DNA from 3 places in the Streptomyces sp. NBC_01775 genome. Region 2 is predicted to be linked to each of the others. Evidence: riboswitches for the same ligand, from Rfam matches in the RefSeq annotation. Region 2 holds a riboswitch; each other region holds the start of a gene.
The links. A riboswitch is a leader RNA that binds a small molecule or an ion and turns the genes downstream of it on or off. The one in region 2 is predicted to bind cobalamin.
Positions count from the first base shown of each region.

Region 1: another riboswitch for cobalamin. It lies ahead of OHB04_RS14285 (ribonucleoside-diphosphate reductase subunit alpha); the one in region 2 lies ahead of OHB04_RS26400 (hypothetical protein).
Region 3: another riboswitch for cobalamin. It lies ahead of OHB04_RS01690 (ABC transporter substrate-binding protein); the one in region 2 lies ahead of OHB04_RS26400 (hypothetical protein).

Region 1 covers NZ_CP109104.1:3,206,083-3,212,789, reverse strand. Annotated here, with positions in the region: gene OHB04_RS14300 (tetratricopeptide repeat protein) at 147-1,148, shown strand; gene def (peptide deformylase) at 1,233-1,877, shown strand; gene OHB04_RS14290 (ribonucleotide-diphosphate reductase subunit beta) at 1,949-2,986, opposite strand; gene OHB04_RS14285 (ribonucleoside-diphosphate reductase subunit alpha) at 2,986-5,433, opposite strand; cobalamin riboswitch at 5,548-5,680, opposite strand; gene OHB04_RS14280 (GNAT family N-acetyltransferase) at 5,755-6,255, opposite strand; gene mctP (monocarboxylate uptake permease MctP) at 6,318-6,707, opposite strand, start outside.
Region 2 covers NZ_CP109104.1:5,920,380-5,927,086, reverse strand. Annotated here, with positions in the region: gene OHB04_RS26410 (kelch motif-containing protein) at 1-1,563, shown strand, start outside; gene OHB04_RS26405 (glycoside hydrolase family 6 protein) at 1,718-2,773, opposite strand; cobalamin riboswitch at 2,998-3,119, shown strand; gene OHB04_RS26400 (hypothetical protein) at 3,153-3,401, shown strand; gene OHB04_RS26395 (CbtA family protein) at 3,417-4,208, shown strand; gene OHB04_RS26390 (HAD-IIA family hydrolase) at 4,349-5,128, opposite strand; gene OHB04_RS26385 (Gfo/Idh/MocA family protein) at 5,346-6,416, shown strand; gene OHB04_RS26380 (fumarylacetoacetate hydrolase family protein) at 6,400-6,707, opposite strand, start outside.
Region 3 covers NZ_CP109104.1:340,625-347,331, reverse strand. Annotated here, with positions in the region: gene OHB04_RS01700 (NAD(P)/FAD-dependent oxidoreductase) at 16-1,212, opposite strand; gene OHB04_RS01695 (RNA polymerase sigma-70 factor) at 1,306-2,250, opposite strand; cobalamin riboswitch at 2,499-2,710, shown strand; gene OHB04_RS01690 (ABC transporter substrate-binding protein) at 2,786-3,844, shown strand; gene OHB04_RS01685 (FecCD family ABC transporter permease) at 3,841-4,854, shown strand; gene OHB04_RS01680 (ABC transporter ATP-binding protein) at 4,851-5,672, shown strand; gene OHB04_RS01675 (hypothetical protein) at 5,730-6,707, opposite strand, start outside.

The sequences.
Region 1 (6,707 bases), 2.7 Mb from region 2:
CGGGCACCCGAGCGGGCATGGTTGGATGCGAAGGGGGGAACCGCGAAAGGCGTGCACGGCGCCCGGCGCCCAGCGCGCAGGACCTCAGCGACAGGCGGGAAGTCAGGCGGGAAGCCAGCGGAAACGGCGGATTCGGCGGGAACACAGTGAGGATCTTCAGCAAGGTGAGGCATCGTCCCTCCGCCTCTTGGCGGCAGGCGACAGACCGTGCGTTCACGCTTATCGGCGACGGACGTTACGAGGACGCGGGCGCATTGCTCACCCGCGCCGCCGACCTGGAACCGTGGCTCTCGGAGTCATGGTTCAACCTCGCGCTGCTGCACAAGTTCCGGCACGACTGGGAGCAGGCGCGAGCGGCGGGGCTGCGCGCGGTCGCGCTGCTGGACCGGGAGACCGGAGCGCCCGACTGGTGGAACGTGGGCATCGCGGCCACCGCCTTGCAGGACTGGCCGCTGGCGCGGCGGGCCTGGCAGGCGTACGGACTGCGGGTGCCGGGCCAGGCACAGACGGCAGCCGCCGCCGACGAGCCCAGCGGAATGCACCTGGGAAGCGCCGCCGTGCGCCTCTCGCCCGAGGGCGAGGCGGAGGTCGTGTGGGGCCGTCGCATCGACCCCGCCCGGATGGAGATCCAGAGCATCCCGCTGCCCTCCTCGGGCCGCCGCTGGGGCGAGGTGGTGCTGCACGACGGCGTTCCGCACGGCGAGCGCACCACGGCCGCCGGGCCCTCCTACCCGGTCTTCGACGAGATCGAGCTGTGGGCGCCCTCTCCGGTGCCCACCTGGGTGGTGCTCCTGGAGGCGGCGACGGAGAGCGACAGGGACGCGCTGGAGCGCCTGGCGGCCGACGCGGGCTTCGCCGCCGAGGACTGGTCCTCCTCCGTGCGGCTGCTGTGCAGGGCCTGCTCGGAGAGCGCCATGCCCGCCGACGAGGGCGACGGCAGCGTCCACCTGGACCCGCACGACCACAGTTCGCCCGGCCACCCGGGGCCGTTGGGCCACATGACGCAGGGCGGGCCCGGAGAGCTGTGGGTGCCCGAGCGTGAGTGCGGCCTGGCCGCGCCGTCCGCGCTGGTGCGGGGGATGCTGGACGGCTGGGTCGCGGACAGCCCGGACACCCGTGAATGGCGGGATCTGGAGGAGGTCTGCTGAGCGCGCCCGCTTGGCCCCGTACCCTGTAGGGCGACGAGTCAGCAGACAGTCGGCAGACCGGGTCGCAGGAAGGCTTACCACGGCATGGCGCAGCAGCAGGAATCCAAGGCCCAGTCGGCCCGTACGGACGGTGAGGAGTTCGTCGACGACACGACGGACGCCGCCGCACGTGAGGAAGCGCACACCACACGCGGTACCGCCCGGCCCGTCACGGTCGTCGGCAATCCCGTGCTGCACCGGGAGTGCCGCGAGGTGACGGAGTTCGGCGACGAGCTGGCCGCCCTGGTCGACGACATGTTCGCCAGCCAGCGCGCGGCGGAGGGTGTCGGCCTGGCCGCGAACCAGATCGGGGTGGACCTGAAGGTCTTCGTCTACGACTGCACCGACGACGAGGGCGTCCGGCACGTCGGCGTCGTCTGCAACCCCGTGCTCGACGAACTCCCGGCCGAGGAGCGGGTCCTGGACGACGGCAGCGAGGGCTGCCTGTCGGTGCCGGGCGCGTACCACCCGCTCGCGCGCCCCGACTACGCCGTGGTGCGCGGCCAGGACGCGCAGGGCAAGCCGATCGTCGTCCGGGGGACCGGATACTTCGCGCGCTGCCTCCAGCACGAGACCGACCACCTGTACGGCTACCTCTACATCGACCGGCTCTCCAAGCGGGAGCGCAAGGACGTGCTCCAGCAGATGGCCGACAGCACGCCGCGCTACGAGACGGTCCCGAACGAGTAGCCGTACGCGGCCAGGACCGGACGGGGGGCCTGGGCCACCTGGCCCCCCGTCCGGGGTTTTCCCGGGCCGGCTCAGAAGTCGTCGTCGAACGACACCGAACCCTCCACCGCCACCTGGTATGCCGAGGCCCGGCGCTCGAAGAAGTTCGTCAGCTCCTGCACGTTCTGAAGTTCCATGAAGGAGAACGGGTTGCTGGAGCCGTAGCGCGCGGGGAAGCCCAGCCGCAACAGCCGCTGGTCGGCGACGGCCTGGAGGTACTCGCGCACGGACTCGGTGTTCATGCCCGGCAGCCCCTCGCCGCACAGGTCGCGGGCGAACTGGAGCTCGGCCTCCACGGCCTCCTCCAGCATCGCGGTGACCTCCTTCTCCAACTCCTCGTCGAAGAGGCCGGGCTCCTCCTCGCGCACGGTGTCCACCACGTCGAAGGCGAAGGACATGTGCATCGACTCGTCACGGAAGACCCAGTTGGTGCCCGTGGCGAGGCCGTGCAGCAGGCCGCGCGAGCGGAACCAGTAGACGTAGGCGAACGCGCCGTAGAAGAACAGCCCCTCGACGCAGGCGGCGAAGCAGATCAGGTTCAGCAGGAAGCGGCGCCGGTCGGCGCTCGACTCCAGCTTGTCGATGGTCGTCGTCCCCTCCTCACCGTCCAGCGCGGCCATCCAGCGGAAGCAGAACTGCGCCTTCTCCCGGATGGAGGGGATGTTCTCCACCGCGGCGAACGCCTCGACGCGCTCGTCGTGGTCGGGAAGGTAGGTGTCCAGCAGCGTCAGATAGAACTGGACGTGCACGGCCTCCTCGAAGAGCTGCCGCGACAGATACAGCCGCGCCTCGGGGGAGTTGATGTGCTTGTAGAGCGTCAGCACCAGGTTGTTCGCGACGATCGAGTCACCCGTGGCGAAGAAGGCCACCAGGCGGCTGATCATGTGCTGCTCGCCCGGGGTGAGCTTGGCCAGGTCGGCGACGTCCGAGTGGAGGTCGACCTCCTCGACCGTCCAGGTGTTCTTGATGGCGTCCCGGTAGCGGTCGTAGAAGTGCGGGTAGCGCATGGGGCGCAGGGTCAGCTCGAAGCCCGGGTCGAGCAGATTCTTGGGGGTGGCAGGGGTGGTCATTATTGGCATGCCTCGCAGGACTCGGGGTTTTCCAGGGAGCAGGCGACGGCGTCCTCGGTGGGGGCGCCCGTCGTCTGCTGGGGCACGGAAGGCTGCTGGGGCAGGGAGGTGGCCGCCTGCGCGATACGCGTCGCGGGGCGCGAGCGCAGGTAGTACGTGGTCTTGATGCCGCTCTTCCAGGCGTACGCGTACATCGAGGAGAGCTTCCCGATGGTGGGCGAGGCCAGGAACAGGTTCAGCGACTGGCTCTGGTCCAGGTACGGGGTGCGGGCCGCCGCCATGTCGATCAGGGCGCGCTGGGGCAGCTCCCACGCCGTGCGGTACAGCGCGCGCACGTGCTCGGGCACCCACTCCAGGTCCTGCACCGAGCCGTTGGCCTCGCGCAGCGCCTCCCTGGCCCGCCCGTCCCACAGCCCCAGCCGCTTCAGCTCCTCCACCAGATAGGCGTTCACCTGGAGGAACTCGCCGCTGAGGGTCTCGCGCTTGAAGAGGTTGGAGACCTGCGGCTCGATGCACTCGTAGACGCCCGCGATGGACGCGATGGTCGCGGTCGGGGCGATGGCCAGCAGCAGGGAGTTGCGCATGCCGGTCGCCGCGATACGGGCACGCAGCGCCGCCCAGCGGTCCGTCCAGTGCGGCTCGGCGTTCGGGTAGTGGTCCGGGTGCAGCACGCCACGGGCCGTACGGGTGTGCTCCCAGGCGGCGTGCGGGCCGTGCCGCTCGGCGAGGTCGGCCGAGGTCTCGTAGGCGGCGAGCATGACGCGCTCGGCGATCCGGGTGGACAGCTCGCGGGCCTCGGCCGAGTCGAACGGCAGCCCGAGCCGGAAGAAGACGTCCTGGAGCCCCATCATGCCCAGACCCACCGGCCGCCAGCGGGAGTTGGAGCTCGCGGCCTGCGTCGTCGGGTAGAAGTTGATGTCCACGACGCGGTCCAGGAAGGTCACCGCCGTCCGCACGGTGGCGTCCAGCCGCTCCCAGTCCATCGCGCCGGCCTCGCCCAGGTGGGCCGCGAGGTTGACGGAGCCGAGGTTGCACACGGCGGTCTCGCCGTCGTCGGTGACCTCCAGGATCTCCGTGCACAGGTTCGAGGAGTGCACGGTGTGCCCGTGCTCGGCGGTCTGGTTGGCGGTGCGGTTGGAGGTGTCCTTGAACGTCATCCAGCCGTTGCCGGTCTGCGCCAGGGTGCGCATCATCGCGCCGTAGAGCTGCCGCGCGGGCAGCCGCTTGAGGTAGCGGCCCTCGGCCTCGGCCTTGCGGTAGGCGGCGTCGAACTCCTCGCCCCACAGGTCGACCAGCTCGGGCGCGTCCGAGGGGGAGAGCAGCGACCACTCCTCGTCGGCGGCCACCCGGCGCATGAACTCGTCCGGGATCCAGTGCGCGAGGTTGAGATTGTGGGTCCGGCGTGCCTCCTCGCCGGTGTTGTCGCGCAGCTCCAGGAACTCCTCGATGTCGGCGTGCCAGGTCTCCAGGTAGACGCAGGCCGCGCCCTTGCGCCGGCCGCCCTGGTTGACGGCGGCGACCGAGGAGTCGAGCGTGCGCAGGAACGGGACGATGCCGTTGGAGTGCCCGTTCGTCCCCCGGATGAGCGAGCCCCGCGCGCGGATTCGTGAGTACGAGAGCCCGATGCCGCCCGCGTGCTTGGACAGCCGTGCGACCTGGTGGTAGCGCTCGTAGATCGAGTCCAGCTCGTCCATGGGGGAGTCCAGCAGATAGCAGGAGGACATCTGCGGGTGGCGGGTGCCGGAGTTGAACAGGGTGGGCGAGGAGGGGAGATACGCCAGCGAACTGGTGAGCGCGTACAGCTCGGCGACCTCCTCCAGAGCCCGCTCGGAGCCGTCGGCGGCGAGCCCGCACGCCACCCGCAGCAAAAAGTGCTGAGGCGTCTCGACGGGCACCCGGGTGGTGGGGTGGCGCAGGAGATAGCGCGAGTGCACCGTGCGCAGTCCGAAGTAGCCGAACCGGTCGTCGGCGCCGTCCTCCACGGCCGTCTCGACCAGCGCGTCCAGCCGGGCGGCGTGCGCGGCGACGAACTCCGCCGTGCCGTCCGCGATCAGGCCCTCGGCGTGCCCCAGCGCCACCGACCCGGAGAACGAGGTGACGCCCTGGGAGGCCGCCTCGTCGCGGATCGCGAGGGTCAGCAGCCGGGCGGCCAGGCGGGAGTAGGAGGGCTCCTCGCTGATGAGCCCCGCGGCCGACTCGATGGCCAGGGTGCGCAGTTCAGCGGCGGACGCCTGCGGTGCCCGGCCGCGCAGCGCGGCGGCCTCGACGGGGCCGGGGACGGCGGCGGGGAGGTCGGCGGTGAGGGCGGCGAGCGTGCTGCGCAGGCTCTCGGCGGCCGGGTCCCCGCCGCTCCGGGGCGTGCCGGACGGGTCGCCTGTGCCTGATGGGTCGCTCTCCGGTACGGCATCCGTCTGACTGGGTGCCGGTACGGTCGGTGCGATGGTCACTCGGTGCTCTCCCTCGCTGCTGCTCGCTGCCGCACGGGCGATCGCAGGGGAGGGCAGGGCACGTCGCGTCAGGGCATGACGCGACGGACCGCCGGTCCAACCCACGAGACCCGGGCGTTCCTCGAAGCCGCCGCAGGTGCTCGGACTCGCGGGCGCACACGGCATGGGCGCCCGCACACCGTTGCGGGACAGTCCCGGAATCGCACCGGGTTCCCCTGCATCGCTGGCGGTCGGGAAGAGCATACATCTAGTGCCCGGATGTGCCAGTGCCCCCACATATTGTGTGTCGGCCTGTCGAAGGCGGAGACCTCCGAGGGACGGTCACAGCGCCAGCACGTATGCCCACAGTGCCGGGAGGCCGGGCACCGGCGACCAGTCGCGGGAGGGAGTCCGCGCGAATCCCAGGCGCTCGTACAGCCGGTGTGCGGGCAGCATCCGGTGCTGGGTGGAGAGTACGAGCGCGGTGAGCTTCCGGGCTCGCGCCCGCTCGACGCAGGCGGTCACCAGCGCCTCGCCCACCCCGCGCCCCCGGGCCTCGGCACGTACGGCGAGCATCCGGAACTCGCCCTCACCGGCGCCCGCGCGCTCCGCGAAGGGCCCGCCGCCGCCGACGAAGGTGACGGTGCCCAGCAGCGTGCCCGTGTCGTCCTGCGCGACAAGCAGTTCCGCGTGCGCCGCGCGTCCGGCCGCGTCCCGCAGGCGCTCCAGGTAAGGGTCCTCCGCGCCGAAGTCCAGCAGTCCTCCGTCGAGATACGCCGCGGCCGTCAACTCCCCGGCTTCGGCGTACTCCTGTTCGCGTGCCCTTCTGACCGTGATATCCATGGCGGCCATCATGCGCCGCCGCGCACGATGGCCGCCATGGATATCGCGTGCCCGGTGGACGGTCAGTCGGCCCCGGTGGCCGCGGGAGCGGTGGAGGACGCCGGACCGGACGGGGCGGCTCCGGCTGCCGAAGGCGCCTCGGCGTGTACCGGGCCTGCGGGGCGCTGGTCGGGCGCGTCCGCCGTGTAGTCCTCGGGCCGGGTCTCGTCCACACCGTCCGGCGCCCCCACGGCGCGGAGCGCCACCGTCAGGACGACGGTGACCAGGACGTTCAGCACGAACGCGGTCACTCCGATGTAGCCGATCTCCTTGATGCCGGGGATCAGCGCGTTGCTGCCGCCGAAGTGCTTCTGGGTCGGGCTGGCGACGCCGTACGCGGCGACGGTGCCGTAGACCATGCCCACGGCCCAGCCCGCCAGCAGCGCCCACCGGTGGAACCAGCGGGTGAACAG
Region 2 (6,707 bases):
AAGAAGGCCGGCGGGCTGATGTTCCTCTACAACGAGAGCCCCGACCGGGCCAAGACCGTCAAGAAGGGCACCCGCTTCACCGGCAAGGAGGACGGCAAGACCTTCGTCGCGCAGAACGATGTGATCATCCCTCGTGCGAAGAAGAAGACGGACGCCCTCGGCCGGGTCCGGGTGGAGGCCAGCTTGGCGCGCGTCTACGCCGAGGCCGAGCACAAGGGCCGCCAGTACTCCACGGGCTCCCAGGACAAGTACACGGTCAGCGGGCTGCGGGGCGCCGAGAAGAGGAACATCTACGGCATCGCCCAGAAGATGTCCTTCGACAAGAAGGACTTCCAAGGCATCAAGGACGCCTACGAGTTCGACCCGGTGGCCGAGCGCTACATCACCGTCGACCCGATGCACGAGGCCCGCTGGTACCCCACGCAGGTCACCCTCCAGGACGGCAGGGTGCTCACCGTCTCCGGTCTCGACGACATCGGCCAGGTCGTGCCGGGGAAGAACGAGATCTACAACCCCGACACCAAGAAGTGGTACTACCTGCCCAAGACACGCTTCTTCCCGACCTACCCCGGGCTGCACCTGATCGGCCAGAACCGGCTCTTCTTCAGCGGCACCACCGCCGGCTACGGCCCCGACAACAAGGGCCGCATCCCCGGCGTCTGGGACCTGGAGACCAACCAGTTCACCAAGATCCCCGGCATGAGCGACCCGGACACCCTGGAGACCTCCATGTCCGTGCCGCTGCCGCCGACGCAGTCGCGCAAGTACATGGTCGAGGGCGGCGGCGGGGTCGGTGAGTCCCCCAAGACCACCGACAAGACCCGCATCGTGGATCTGAGCACCGACAGCCCCCGCTTCCAGGACGGCCCCAAGCTCTACGACAAGGTCCGCTACCCCAGCAGCGTCATCCTGCCGAACGACACCGTGCTGACGACCAACGGCTCGGGGCAGTACCGGGGCAAGGGCGACAGCAACGTGCTCAAGGCGGGCATCTACGACCCGAAGAAGAACGCCTTCGACGAGGCCGCCGCACCCCTGGTCGGCCGCAACTACCACTCCGGCGGCCTGCTGCTGCCCGACGGCCGCGTGATGACCTTCGGCTCGGACTCGCTCTACTCCGACAAGGCCAACACCAAGCCCGGCCAGTTCGACCAGCGGATCGAGATCTACACCCCGCCCTACCTCAACAAGGGCAAGAAGCAGCCCGATCTCCAGGACGTCGGCAAGAGCCGCAAGACGCTGTCACTGGGCGACAGCGTGTCCTTCAAGAGCGAGGACGCCGCGAAGCTGAAGAAGCTGCGGCTCGTGCGGCCCGGGTCCTTCACGCATGTGACCAACGTCGAGCAGTCGTCGGTCGCCCTGAAGATGCGGAAGTCCGAGGACGGCACGCTGCGCACGACGCTCCCCGACGATCCCTCGCTCGTGACCCCGGGCTGGTGGATGGTCTACGGCATCGACAAGGACGGCATCCCGTCCAAGGCGAAGTGGCTCAAGGTCAACGTCGACCCGACGGCCCAGCACACGACGGCGACGACGGGCGACCCGAAGGTGAACCCGAACTGAGCGAAGCCGGGCGGGCTGACTTCAGCCCGTCCGGCGGATCTTTCTGTTGCCCTCTTTCCTGGTGCTGAGCATGGGGTGCCCCTGCCTGTACTTGGCAGAATGCGGGTGCGTCGGGGCTGGGCGCGCAGTTCCCCGCGCCCCTTCGGGGCACGCTCTAACGCTTGGCGTTACGTGCCAGCTCCAACGCGTACTTGGGCCACCACTGGCCCGCCTTCGGGCCCCCCTTGCACTCGCCGTCCGACTCGCCTGGCCGCTTGATCCACAGGTAGGCGTCCACCCGCTTGTCACCGGTCTTCGTGGTGGGCGGCTCCCCCAGGGCGCGGCCCCGCGGGTTGCACCAGGACTCCTCGCCGCCGGCGCCCTTGACGGGGCCGTTGCCGTTGCGGCTGGTGTCGATGACGAACGGCTTGTTGCCGACCATCGGCGAGACCTTGTTGCCGTAGGCCCGGTTGGACTTCGTCGTCTGGTAGTTGGAGACGTTCAGCGCGAAGCCGTCCGCCTTGGCGATGCCCGCGCGGTTCAGGGGCTCGACCAGGCCGCCGGGGTCGCGCACCCAGTCGGGGTTGCCCGCGTCGAGGTAGACCTTGGTCTTCGGGAGCTGCTTGAGCTTGCTGACGGCCTCGTTCAGCAGCTGGTAGCGCTCCTCGTGGAACTGCTTCGGGGTGCAGCCCTCGGCCAGCAGGTGCGGGATGGCGTCCGGTTCGACCACCACCGTGGTGGAGCGGTCGCCGATTCCCTTGACGACGTTGTCGAGCCACGCGCGGTACTCCTCGGCGCCCTTGGCGCCGCCCTGGCTGTACTGCCCGCAGTCGCGGTGCGGGAGGTTGTAGAGGACGAGCAGCGCGCTGCGGTCGGCCTTGTCCGCGTCCTTCGTCAGCCGTTCGACCTCGGAGCGCGGCTCGGGGCGGGTGATCCAGTCGGCAACCGGCTGACTCGCGATCTTCTTGATCAGCTTGGCGTCGTCGGCCTTGTCGTCCTGCTCGTACGTGCTGACCTGCTTGGCGGCGTTTCCCGAGGGGTTGACCCAGTACGGGGACTCGGACTTGGGGCGCTGGTCGACAGCGGAGCCGCCCTTGGCGCCGTCGTCGGAGCTGTCGTCCGAGGACGAGAAGCATCCGGCAAGCAGCAGCATCGCCCCCACTGTCGCACCTGACGCGGCGAGCCGGACGCGGGCCGCGCGCGGCGGCCTGCTGTCGTAACTGCCGTACATCCACTCCCCTTTGGCCGTATTCCTGGGGACGCCCCGGCCCCCATGGACAAATCGTCGCTCCATCGTGTCACACGGATTTTCCCGGCACCGATGCTGTCGAAGAGCTGTTACGGGCCCTCTCCAGGGGCCTGCGGACGCTCCGGTTCCGCGTGGCCGGCGAACGCCACGTGACGGAGTCCTTATTGACAGTGCACATGTCAGGCTGCAACGCTCCGAACAGCACATTTCCATACTGAGGCGACGGTGCGCAGGAAGCCGGTGCGAATCCGGGACGGTCCCGCCACTGTGTCCGTACGCGTGCGACGCGTACGGGAGTCAGGAACTGACCCGTCGCTTCTCCACCTGACGGGGCGTGGAAACCCCAGGAGGAGGAAGGCGTATGTCTCCGCACATCGCACACAGCACACCGGCGGCGGCCTCGGGAGCCGGCACCGCCGACCCGTCAGCCATCCATTCCGCGACGGTCAGGACGCGCGACTGGCTGATCGTCGCCGCCGCCGCGATCGTGGCGCTGATCGCGCTCTACGCCGTCTTCGTCGACAACGGCAACCTCGTCTCGGCCACCGGCAACTACCTGCACGAGTTCTCGCACGACGGACGCCACCTCTTCGGCGCCCCCTGCCACTGATCGGGGCACGCACACATGTCCGTCTCCGCTGAGACAACTCCCTACCCGCTGCTGCCCCTTCTCGGCCGGGGCCTGGGCGCCGGCGCGCTCGCCGGGCTGGCTTCCGGGCTCTTCTCGCTGCTGCTGGCCGAACCCCTGATGGACAGGGCGATCCGGCTGGAGGAGAAGCGCTCGGCCGCCGCCCAGTCGGGCCATCACCACGCCGCCGAGGCCGAGGAGGTCTTCACCCGGGGCACCCAGCACTTCGGGCTGGTGGTGACGGCCGCGGTGGTGGGCCTCGCCGTCGGGGTCTTCTTCACGCTCGCCTACGTGCTGGTCTACCGCTCGGCCCCCATGGCCGACGGCCGCGCCTGGCAGCGTGGCCTCGGGCTGGCCGGTGCGGGCTTCCTCGCCCTCTCGCTGCTGCCCGGCCTGCGCTATCCGGCCAACCCGCCGGGCGTGGGCGACAGCGGCACCGTCACCGAACGGCAGGGGCTGTGGGTGGCCGCGCTGGTGATCAGCGTGCTGGGGCTGGTGCTCGCGCGCCAGTTCCACGTACGGCTCGGCCGCGCCGGGCACGGGCTGCCGGCCCGGCAGTCCGCGGCGGCGGCCACCGTGGTCGCCACGCTCGCCGCGCTCTTCCTGCTCCCGGACAACCCCGACGCCGTCCCGGTGTCCGCCACCTTGCTGTGGGACTTCCGCGTGCTCTCCTTCGCCGCCCACGCGGTGCTGTGGACCGCGCTGGGCACGCTCTTCGCCCTGCTCTGCGGTCGCCTGGCCAGGGGCGCGGGCGCCGGCGAGCGCACGGACGGCGGGCCCTCGGCGTAGGGCCCGCACCGCGGGGCCGGGCCATGGCGAACCTCCGTCGGTCAGTCCGGCGGTCCGGCCAGAAGGCCCGCTCCGCATCCCCGGGGCGGGCCTCTTACTCCGTACGGCGGCGGCGCGGCTCCGTGCGGAGCCGGGCGGCGTCAGATCTTGTCGACCAGGTCGGCGATGGAGTCGACGACGCTGGAGGCGCGGTAGGGGTAGCGCTCGATCTCGTCGGGCCTGGTCAGGCCCGTGAGGACGAGGAAGGTCTCCAGGCCCGCCTCCATGCCGGCGCGGACGTCCGTGTCCATCCGGTCGCCGATCATGGCGCTGGTCTCCGAGTGCGCGCCGATCGCGTTGAGGCCCGCGCGCATCATCAGCGGGTTGGGCTTGCCCACGAAGTAGGGGTGCTGCCCGGTGGCCTTGGTGATGAGGGCCGCGACGGAGCCCGTGGCGGGCAGGGCGCCCTCGGCGGAGGGGCCGGTCTCGTCGGGGTTGGTGGCGATGAACCGGGCGCCGTCGTTGATGAGGCGGATGGCCCTGGTCAGCGCCTCGAAGCTGTAGGTGCGGGTCTCACCGAGGACGACGTAGTCGGGGTCGGCGTCCGAGAGGACGTAGCCGATGTCGTGCAGCGCGGTCGTCAGCCCGGCCTCTCCTATGACGTAGGCGGTGCCGCCGGGGCGCTGGTCGTCCAGGAACTGCGCCGTGGCCAGCGCCGAGGTCCAGATGTTCTCGGTGGGTACGTCCAGCCCGATGCGCGCCAGGCGGGCGTGCAGGTCCCTGGGGGTGTACATCGAGTTGTTCGTGAGCACCAGGAAGGGGCGTCCGGACTCCTTGAGGCGCTTGATGAAGGAGTCGGCTCCGGGGACGGGAATCCCCTCGTGCATCAGCACACCGTCCATGTCGGTGAGCCAGGACTCGATGGGCTTGCGCTCTGCCACGGGCGGGCTCCTGCCAGGTTCGTGGTGGTCCGGCCGGCGGGGAGTACCTCGGTGTACGACCGGCCGCCGCGTTCAGCGTAACCGCAGGGGCGGTGCCCGGTCAGCCGGGACGTACGCCGTAAGGCGCCCAGATCCACGGCCTCCGGCCCCCGGGTGGGTTCCCTCGTCCGGACCGTTGGTGTGCCCCCGGGCTCCGGCTGCTGCAAGGGTGGGGGCCATGAACCGCATGGACACCTCCGTCACCCCGCTCCGCGTCGGCCTCCTCGGCTACGGCCTCGCCGGATCGGTCTTCCACGCCCCGCTGATCGCGACCACTCCGGGGCTGGCGCTGGATACGGTCGTCACCTCCGACCCCGGACGCCAGAAGCAGGCGCGCGCGGCGGGCGGGCGCGGCACCGAGGAGGTGCGCACCGTCGCCACCGCCGACGAGCTGTTCGCCGAGGCGGACAGGCTCGACCTGGTGGTGGTCGCCACCCCCAACCGCACCCATGTCGACCTCGCCCGGCGCGCGCTGGAAGCGGGCCTGCCGGTGGTCGTGGACAAGCCGCTGGCGCCCACGGCTGCCGAGGCCCGCGAGCTGGCGGCGCTCGCCGAGGCCGGCGGGCTGCTGCTGGCGCCGTTCCAGAACCGGCGCTGGGACAACGACTTCCTCACCCTGCGCGCCCTCCTGGCCGAGGACGCGCTGGGCGAGGTGCACCGCTTCGAGTCCCGCTTCGAGCGCTGGCGGCCCCGGCCCAAGGGCGGCTGGCGCGAGTCGGGCGATCCGGAGGAGGTGGGCGGGCTGCTCTACGACCTGGGCAGCCATCTGGTCGACCAGGCGCTGACCCTGTTCGGCCCGGCCGCCTCGGTCTACGCCGAGTCCGATGTGCGCCGGGCTGGCGCGGCGGCCGACGACGACACCTTCATCGCCATCACCCACGACAACGGCGTCCGCTCCCACCTGTGGATGAGCGCGACGGCGGCACAGCTCGGGCCGCGCTTCCGGGTGCTGGGCAGCCGCTCGGCGTATGTGAAGTACGGGCTCGACCCGCAGGAGGCCGCCCTGCGCGAGGGCGCACGGCCCGCGCAGGGCATGCCGTGGGGCGTGGAGCCCGAGTTCGAGTGGGGCACGCTCGGCGCGCTGGACGAGGTGCGTACGGTGCCGACGCTGGACGGCGACTACCCGGCCTTCTACGACGCGGTGTCCGTGGCCCTGCGCGAGGGCACGCCGCCGCCGGTGACGGCGCACGAGGCGGCGGCGGCCCTTCAGGTGCTGGAGACGGCGCGCTCGTTCACGCGGACTTCATGACCTGCCGCTGTCTGCCCAGGCCCGCGATCTCCAGCTCGACCATGTCTCCCTCGCGCAGATACGGCTTGGGCTCGGCCATGCCCATGGCCACGCCGGCGGGGGTGCCGGTGCTGATCACGTCGCCCGGGTACAGCGTCATGAACTGGCTGAGGTAGCGCACGACCTCGGCCACGGGGAAGATCTGGTCGCCGGACGAACCGTCCTGCCGCAGCTCGCCGTTCACCCACAGGCGCATCGTCAGCGCCTGTGGGTCCGGCACCTCGTCGGCGGTCACCAGCCAGGGGCCCAGGG
Region 3 (6,707 bases), 5.6 Mb from region 2:
GGAGGTGACAACCTCTCAGGGCAGCGCCTTGACCGTCGAGCCCGTCCGGGCCTGTTCCCGCACGACGTGGCGACGCCGGGTCGGCATCCCGAGCATCGGGTTGGCGACGCCCCAGGCCGCGCCCTTGCAGACCAGTTCCTTGTAGATGCCGGCGAGCCGTCCGGTCAGGGCTGCCCGGACGGCTCGGTCGTCGGCGGTGACGTACTGGATCACGCCTTCCTTGCGGCCCAGCGAGATGCACTGGTTGAAGTAGCGCAGTGGTGTGTTCGGGAGCTTCCCGCTGGTCAGGCGCGCGGCGATGGTGTCAGCGGCCTGCCACGCGGTGGGGATGCCCGAGGCGCACGACATCCGTAGCGGCTTGTCGCCCGGGCCCATCGCCATGGCCGCGTCGCCGATGGCGTACACGTCCGGGTGCGAGATCGAGCGCATGGTCCTGTCGACCACGATCTGGCCTGTGCCGGTGACCTCCAGGGTGGTGGCCTTCGCTATCGGGTGGACCGCGAAGCCGGTGGTCCACACGGTGACGGCGGCTGGGAGATCCTTGCTGTCACCGGTGGTGACGCGGTCGGCCCCGACGCCGGTGACGGCGACGTGCTCGTGCACGGTGATGCTGAGCTTGTCGAAGACCCTCCGCAGGTGCTGACGGCCCTTGGGCGAGAGCCAGTCGCCGAGACCGCCGCGGGCGGCGAGGGCGACATCGAGGTCGGGGCGGGCCTCGGCGATCTCGGTCGCGGCCTCCACTCCTGTGAGGCCGCCGCCGACGACGACCACGGGCTCTCCGGCGTCCAGGCGGGCCAGCCGCGCGCGCAGCCGGAGCGCTCCGGGCCGGCTGGCGATCTCGTGGGCGTGCTCGGCGGTGCCGGGGACGCCCTGGGTGCTCCAGCCGCTGCCGAGGGCGTACACGAGGGTGTCGTACTCCAGCTCCTCGGCGCCGTTCGCGCCCGTGACGCTGACGGTCTTGCGGTCGACGTCGACGCCGGTGGCCTTCGCGAGCTTCAGCTCGACGCCGGTGCCCGCGAACATCTCGCTGAAGGGCCGGGGCTTGAGGTCCTGGCCGACCGCCAGTTGGTGCATCCGGACGCGCTCGACGAAGTCGGGCTCGGCGTTGACGAGGGTGAGGGCGACGTCCTCGCGGCGCAGTCGCCTGGCGAGGCGTCCGGCTGCGACGGCTCCCGTGTATCCGGCTCCGAGGACGATGATGCGGTGCTGCATTTTCGTGCTCCTGTCATGGACGGCTTCGCCACTTGAACCGGGCGGCCCGCCGTTTCCTGACAGGAACGCGATGTGAAGCACCTCACACCAGTGTCAGAAGATGTTGCACAGGGGTTCGCCGTGGTCGGTTGCCGCCCACCGCTCCGTTGCGCGTTCGAGCTTGTCGGGGTTGACCTGGTTGCGGAACGCGGCGATGCCCTCGGCGGTGACCTCCACGCACACGACACCGATGACCCGGCCGTCGACGACTGCCACGACGGCGGGGGCGCCGTTGGCGGTGGTGACGTGGAGCTCGGGTGAGCCGCCGGCCATGGCGCGCTTGGCCTCGCCGGGTTTGAACAGGCCCCGCAGGAACTTCGCGACCGCGAGGGCGCCCTCGATGGCCTTGGTGCGGGCCGGGACCTTCCCGCCGCCGTCCCCGATCGAGATGGCGTCTTTGGTGAGCAGCTGTACGAGAGGCTCGGTCCGGCCGCTCGCCGCTGCCGTGAAGAACTCCTCGACGATCCGCCGGGCGGCGGCCTCGTCGACCTCGGTGCGGGCCTTGCCGTCCGCGACGTGCTTCTTGGCGCGGTGGAAGATCTGCTGGCTGGCGGCCTCGGTGATGTCGAGCGTCTCGGCGATGTCCCGGTGCGGGTAGTCGAAGGCCTCCCGCAGCACGTACACGGCCCGCTCGTTGGGGGAGAGACGCTCCATGAGGGTGAGGACCGCGTACGAGACCGATTCGCGCTGCTCGACGGTGTCGGCCGGGCCGAGCATCGGGTCCCCGGGGAGCAGCGGCTCGGGAAGCCATTGGCCCACATAGGTCTCGCGCCGCGCACGGGCAGAGGTGAGCTGGTTGCGGCACAAGTTGGTGAGGACCTTCGTCAGCCACGCCTCGGGGGTCTCGATGCGGTCGACGTCGGCGGCCTGCCAGCGCAGGAACGTCTCCTGCACGGCGTCCTCGGCCTCGCTCGCGGAGCCGAGGAGGCGGTAGGCGATGGCCTCGAGGCGGGGCCGGGACACCTCGAACCGGCTCACGTCGTCCGCAGTCAGCGACATGGCCTTGATCCTAGCTCTCGCAGCGGGCCGCGCCGCTCCAGTGCGGTGAGCACCTCGATTGTCTCCCTGCCGCGCAGAGCTCATGTCCGCGCCGCTGTCGATGCCGGAACCGCGCAGGCGCGGCATGCGGCCAAAGGAGCCCCGAGCTGTTCCGGGCCGGCCAGCGCGGCGGATTCCATGTCCGGGCGGCGCATCAGCCCTGCCCCGTGGCGGCCGGCCGGTGTGCCGGTCTGTAGAGAATTCAATCTTGATAAGGTGCAGAAGCCAGTCGTGCCGTATCCGAGGCCAGGGAATCCGGTGGAAATCCGGAACTGACGCGCAGCGGTGAGGGGGACGGGCGGGGCATTCGACGCCACTGGGGTGGTGCGAGGCGGTCGGATGACCGATGCGCACGACACCGGGAAGGCGCTCCGTCCGCGCGAACCCGAGTCCGAAGACCTGCTGGCACCTCTTTGCCATCGGTTTTGCCATCGGTGAGGAGGACCCCGTAGGCCAGGCTCCGCGTCCCGAGCCCCGACATCGCAAGGTCGTGCACGTGTTCCGCATCCACCCCTTCCGTGCCCGCCATGGGGCGGCTCTCCTGCTCGGCCCGGCCCTGTTGCTCACCGCGTGCGGCGGCACCGGCAAGGGCGAGGCCGGGTCCGGCGGGGAGAAGTCGGCAACCGCCGGCTACCCGCGCACCATCGGCAACTGCGGTCACGAGGTCACCTTGAAGTCGGCTCCGCGTCGGGCCGTCTCCCTCAACCAGGGCACCACGGAGATCCTGCTCTCCCTCGGCCTCGAAGACCGCCTGGCCGGCACGGCGACCTGGACCGACCCGGTGATGAAGGGGCTGGTGAAGGCCAACAGGTCCGTACCGCGCCTCGCCGACAACAACCCCTCCTTCGAGAAGGTCCTGGACGCCGAACCCGACTTCGTCACCTCCTCCTTCGTCTCCACGCTCGGCAAGGGCGGCGTCGCCACCCGTGAGCAGTTCGAGAAGCTCGGCGTGCCGACATATGTCTCCCCGTCCGACTGCGCCGCGGGGAAGGACAACGACAGCGGCGGCGACGGCTCCCGCAGCAAGCCGCTTGCCCTCGACACCGTTTACGGCGAAATACGTGATCTGTCCCGGGCGTTCGGCGTCGTCGAACGCGGCGACGAGCTCGTCGCGCGACTGAAGGAGCGGGTGCGCAAGGCCACCGAAGGAGTGGACGCCTCCGACACCTCCCTCATGTACTGGTTCGCCAACGCCCAGTCGCCCTACCTCGCCGGCTGCTGCGGCGCCCCCGGCGCGATCACCCGGGCCGTCGGCGCGAAGAACGCCTTCTCCGACGACAAGGACGAGTGGCCCCAGATCAACTGGGAGACCGTCGCCGACCGTGACCCGGATGTCATCGTCCTCGGCGATCTGACCCGGAAGTCCGAGACCGCCGAGAGCGCCAAGGCGAAGATCAAGTTCCTGGAGAGCAACCCCTCCACCCGCAATCTCACCGCGGTCAAGAAGAAGCGCTACATCCTCCTCAGCGGCCAGGCGATGAACCCCTCGATCCGCACTGTCGAAGGGATCGAGCAGGTCGCAAAGGGCCTGCGCGACTTCGGGCTCGCCAAGTGAGCGCCCGTATCCTGCTGCTGTCCGGAGGCGGCCTCGCGACGCTGGCGGTCTCCATCGCCCTCGCGGTGACCATCGGCCCAGCCGACATCTCCACCGGCGACGTGTGGGCGTCGGTCGCCGCGCACTTCCGCGGGGACGAGAGCAGCCTCACGCCGCTGCGGGACGGCATCGTGTGGAACCTGCGCATGCCCCGCACCGTGCTCGCCGCGATCTGTGGTGCCGGACTCGCGCTGTGCGGCGCCGTCATGCAGTCGCTGCTGCGCAACTCGCTCGCCGATCCCTTCGTCCTCGGTGTGTCCTCCGGGGCCTCCACGGGCGCTGTGGCTGTGGCCGTGCTCGGGACCGGAGCGGGAGCCCTGTCGCTGTCGGCGGGCGCCTTCATCGGGGCGCTGCTGTCCTTCGCCATGGTCCTGCTGCTCAGCCATACCCTCGGCGCGAGCCCCGACCGCGTCGTGCTCTCCGGTGTGGCCGCCATGCAGCTCTTCTCCGCACTGACCTCGTTCATCGTCCTCACGTCCGCGGACGCGGAGACCACCAAGGGCGTGCTGTTCTGGCTGCTCGGCTCGCTCTCGGGCGCCGACTGGGACCAGGTGCTGCTGTGCGCGGCCGTACTCGCCGTCGCCCTCGTGGTCTGCCTCGGCCACGCCACCACCCTGGACGCCTTCGCCTTCGGTGAGGAGGCCGCCGCCGGTCTGGGCGTACGGGTCGCCCGGGCCCGCCTGGTGCTGTTGTGCGCGACGGCGCTGCTGACCGCGGTCCTGGTCAGCTGTGCCGGTGCGATCGGTTTCGTCGGCCTCGTCCTGCCGCACGCCACCCGGGCGCTCACCGGCTCCGGCCACGCGCGCCTGCTGCCGGTCGCGGCGCTGGCAGGGGCCGTGTTCCTGGTGTGGGTCGATACGCTCGCCCGCATCGTGGTCGACCCCCAGGAGGTTCCGGTGGGCGTGGTCACGTCCCTCATCGGCGTACCGGCCTTCGTGGCCGTCCTCTACCGCGACCGGAGGAAGGCATGAGCCGGAACCGGCCGCCCGAACGGCCGGAGACGGCACCCGGGCTGCACGCCGAGCGAGTGGGCCGTCACACCGACGGCCGTCTCATCGTCGACGGTGTCACCCTGTCCTTGTGCCCCGGCGAGACTGTCGGCCTGCTCGGTCCCAACGGCTCGGGCAAGTCGACACTGCTGCGCCTGCTCTCCGGTGTTCTCACCGCCTCCACCGGTGTCGTCACCCTGGACGGCCGCCCCCTGCCCGCGGTCGGCCGTCGCGCCACCGCGCGCCGCGTCGCCACCGTGGAACAGCACACGCACACCCAGACAGAACTGACCGTTCACGACGTGGTGGCCCTCGGCCGCATCCCGCACCGCCGCACCTGGTCGCCGGCCTCGGACTCCGACGCACGAGCCGTCACGGCCGCATTGGAACGCACCGGTATGACCGACCGGGCCGCGCAGTCCTGGCACACCCTCTCCGGCGGCGAACGCCAACGCGCTCAGATCGCCCGCGCACTCGCCCAGGAGCCCCGCGAACTCCTCCTCGACGAGCCGACCAACCACCTCGACATCCAGCACCAGCTCGACCTGCTCGACCTCGTCGTGAGTCTGCCGGTGACCACCGTGATCGCCCTGCACGACCTCAATCTCGCCGCGATGTACTGCGACCGCCTGCTCGTCCTGCGCGGCGGCACCACCGTCGCCGAAGGCAGCCCGGCCGAGGTGCTCACGCCGTCCCTCATCGAGGAGGTCTACGGCGTCCGCACCGAGGTCACGCACCACCCCGGCCACCCGGTCATCCGTTTCCTGCGCCAGGCCACAGGGACGCCGACGCGGGCCTGACAGTGCCCCTTCCCGAAGGGGGCACTCGGGGACCGTCACCGCTGCGTGAGGAGCTGGTCACTGCCGCGGCGGACGCCTCGTCGCGCCCTTGAAGCGTCCCAGCACCTGGCTGAGGGTGCCGTGGGGCGAGTCGTCCGGCCGGGCGGCCGGGTCCGCGGGCGGCTGCGGTGCCGGCGTCGCGCCGCCTGCCGCGGCAAGCTCGCCCCGGACCCGCTCCGCCTCCTTCCGGTACAGGTCGCGGGACTCGGTCATGGCGCCGAGCGCCTCGGCGTACTTGTCGACGATCCCTCGGGCGCGGGCCAGTTCCTCCTCCGGGGTCAGGAGATGCCAGCGTTGCCGCAGGAGGCGTACGACCTGCTCCGCCTCCGCGGTCAGCGCCCGTGGCAGCGCCGCGAACGCCGTGATCCTCCAGATCAGTTCCGTCGGCTCGGAACTGTCGAGGAACAGGTTGCGCACCACGAAGCGGTCCGCGTCGTAGGCGGGGTCCGGCGGCAGCGTGGGCAGCACGACGGCCCCGCCGCGCGGCACGTGTACGCGCAGGTCCTTCAGCGCCCAGTTGACGATCTGGGCCTGCTCCGGCGCCGCCCGGTGCTCCACCACGCGGTGGCGCAGGCTCGGCGGGAGGAACGAGGCCAGCGGGCGGCGGCCCTGCTCGTCGGGGGTCATCGCCTCGTGGATGACTACGTGGATGTTCCAGCTTTCGCGGGCGCAGTCCTTGAGCAGGCGCCGCATCTCCTTGTCGTCTTCCGGCAGCCGGTGCGTGGTCCGCAGACGGGGGCCCGGCACCATGTCGTGGTCCCACGCGACGAGGTCGCTGTCGGGCCAGAACATGGTGGCGGGGGACGGCCAGTGCTGATCCCATGGGCGCTCCGCCTCGGAGGTGAGCACCCATGTGACCGTCTCGCCTCGCTTGCGCCGCTCCGCGACGTCGTACGTGGACAACTGGGCACGCACGGTGACCTCGTCCTCCACGCGCCAGCGGGCCTCGAAGACCCGCCGGGCAGAGGCGTCGAGCGCGAAGGCGCCGTCCTGGCC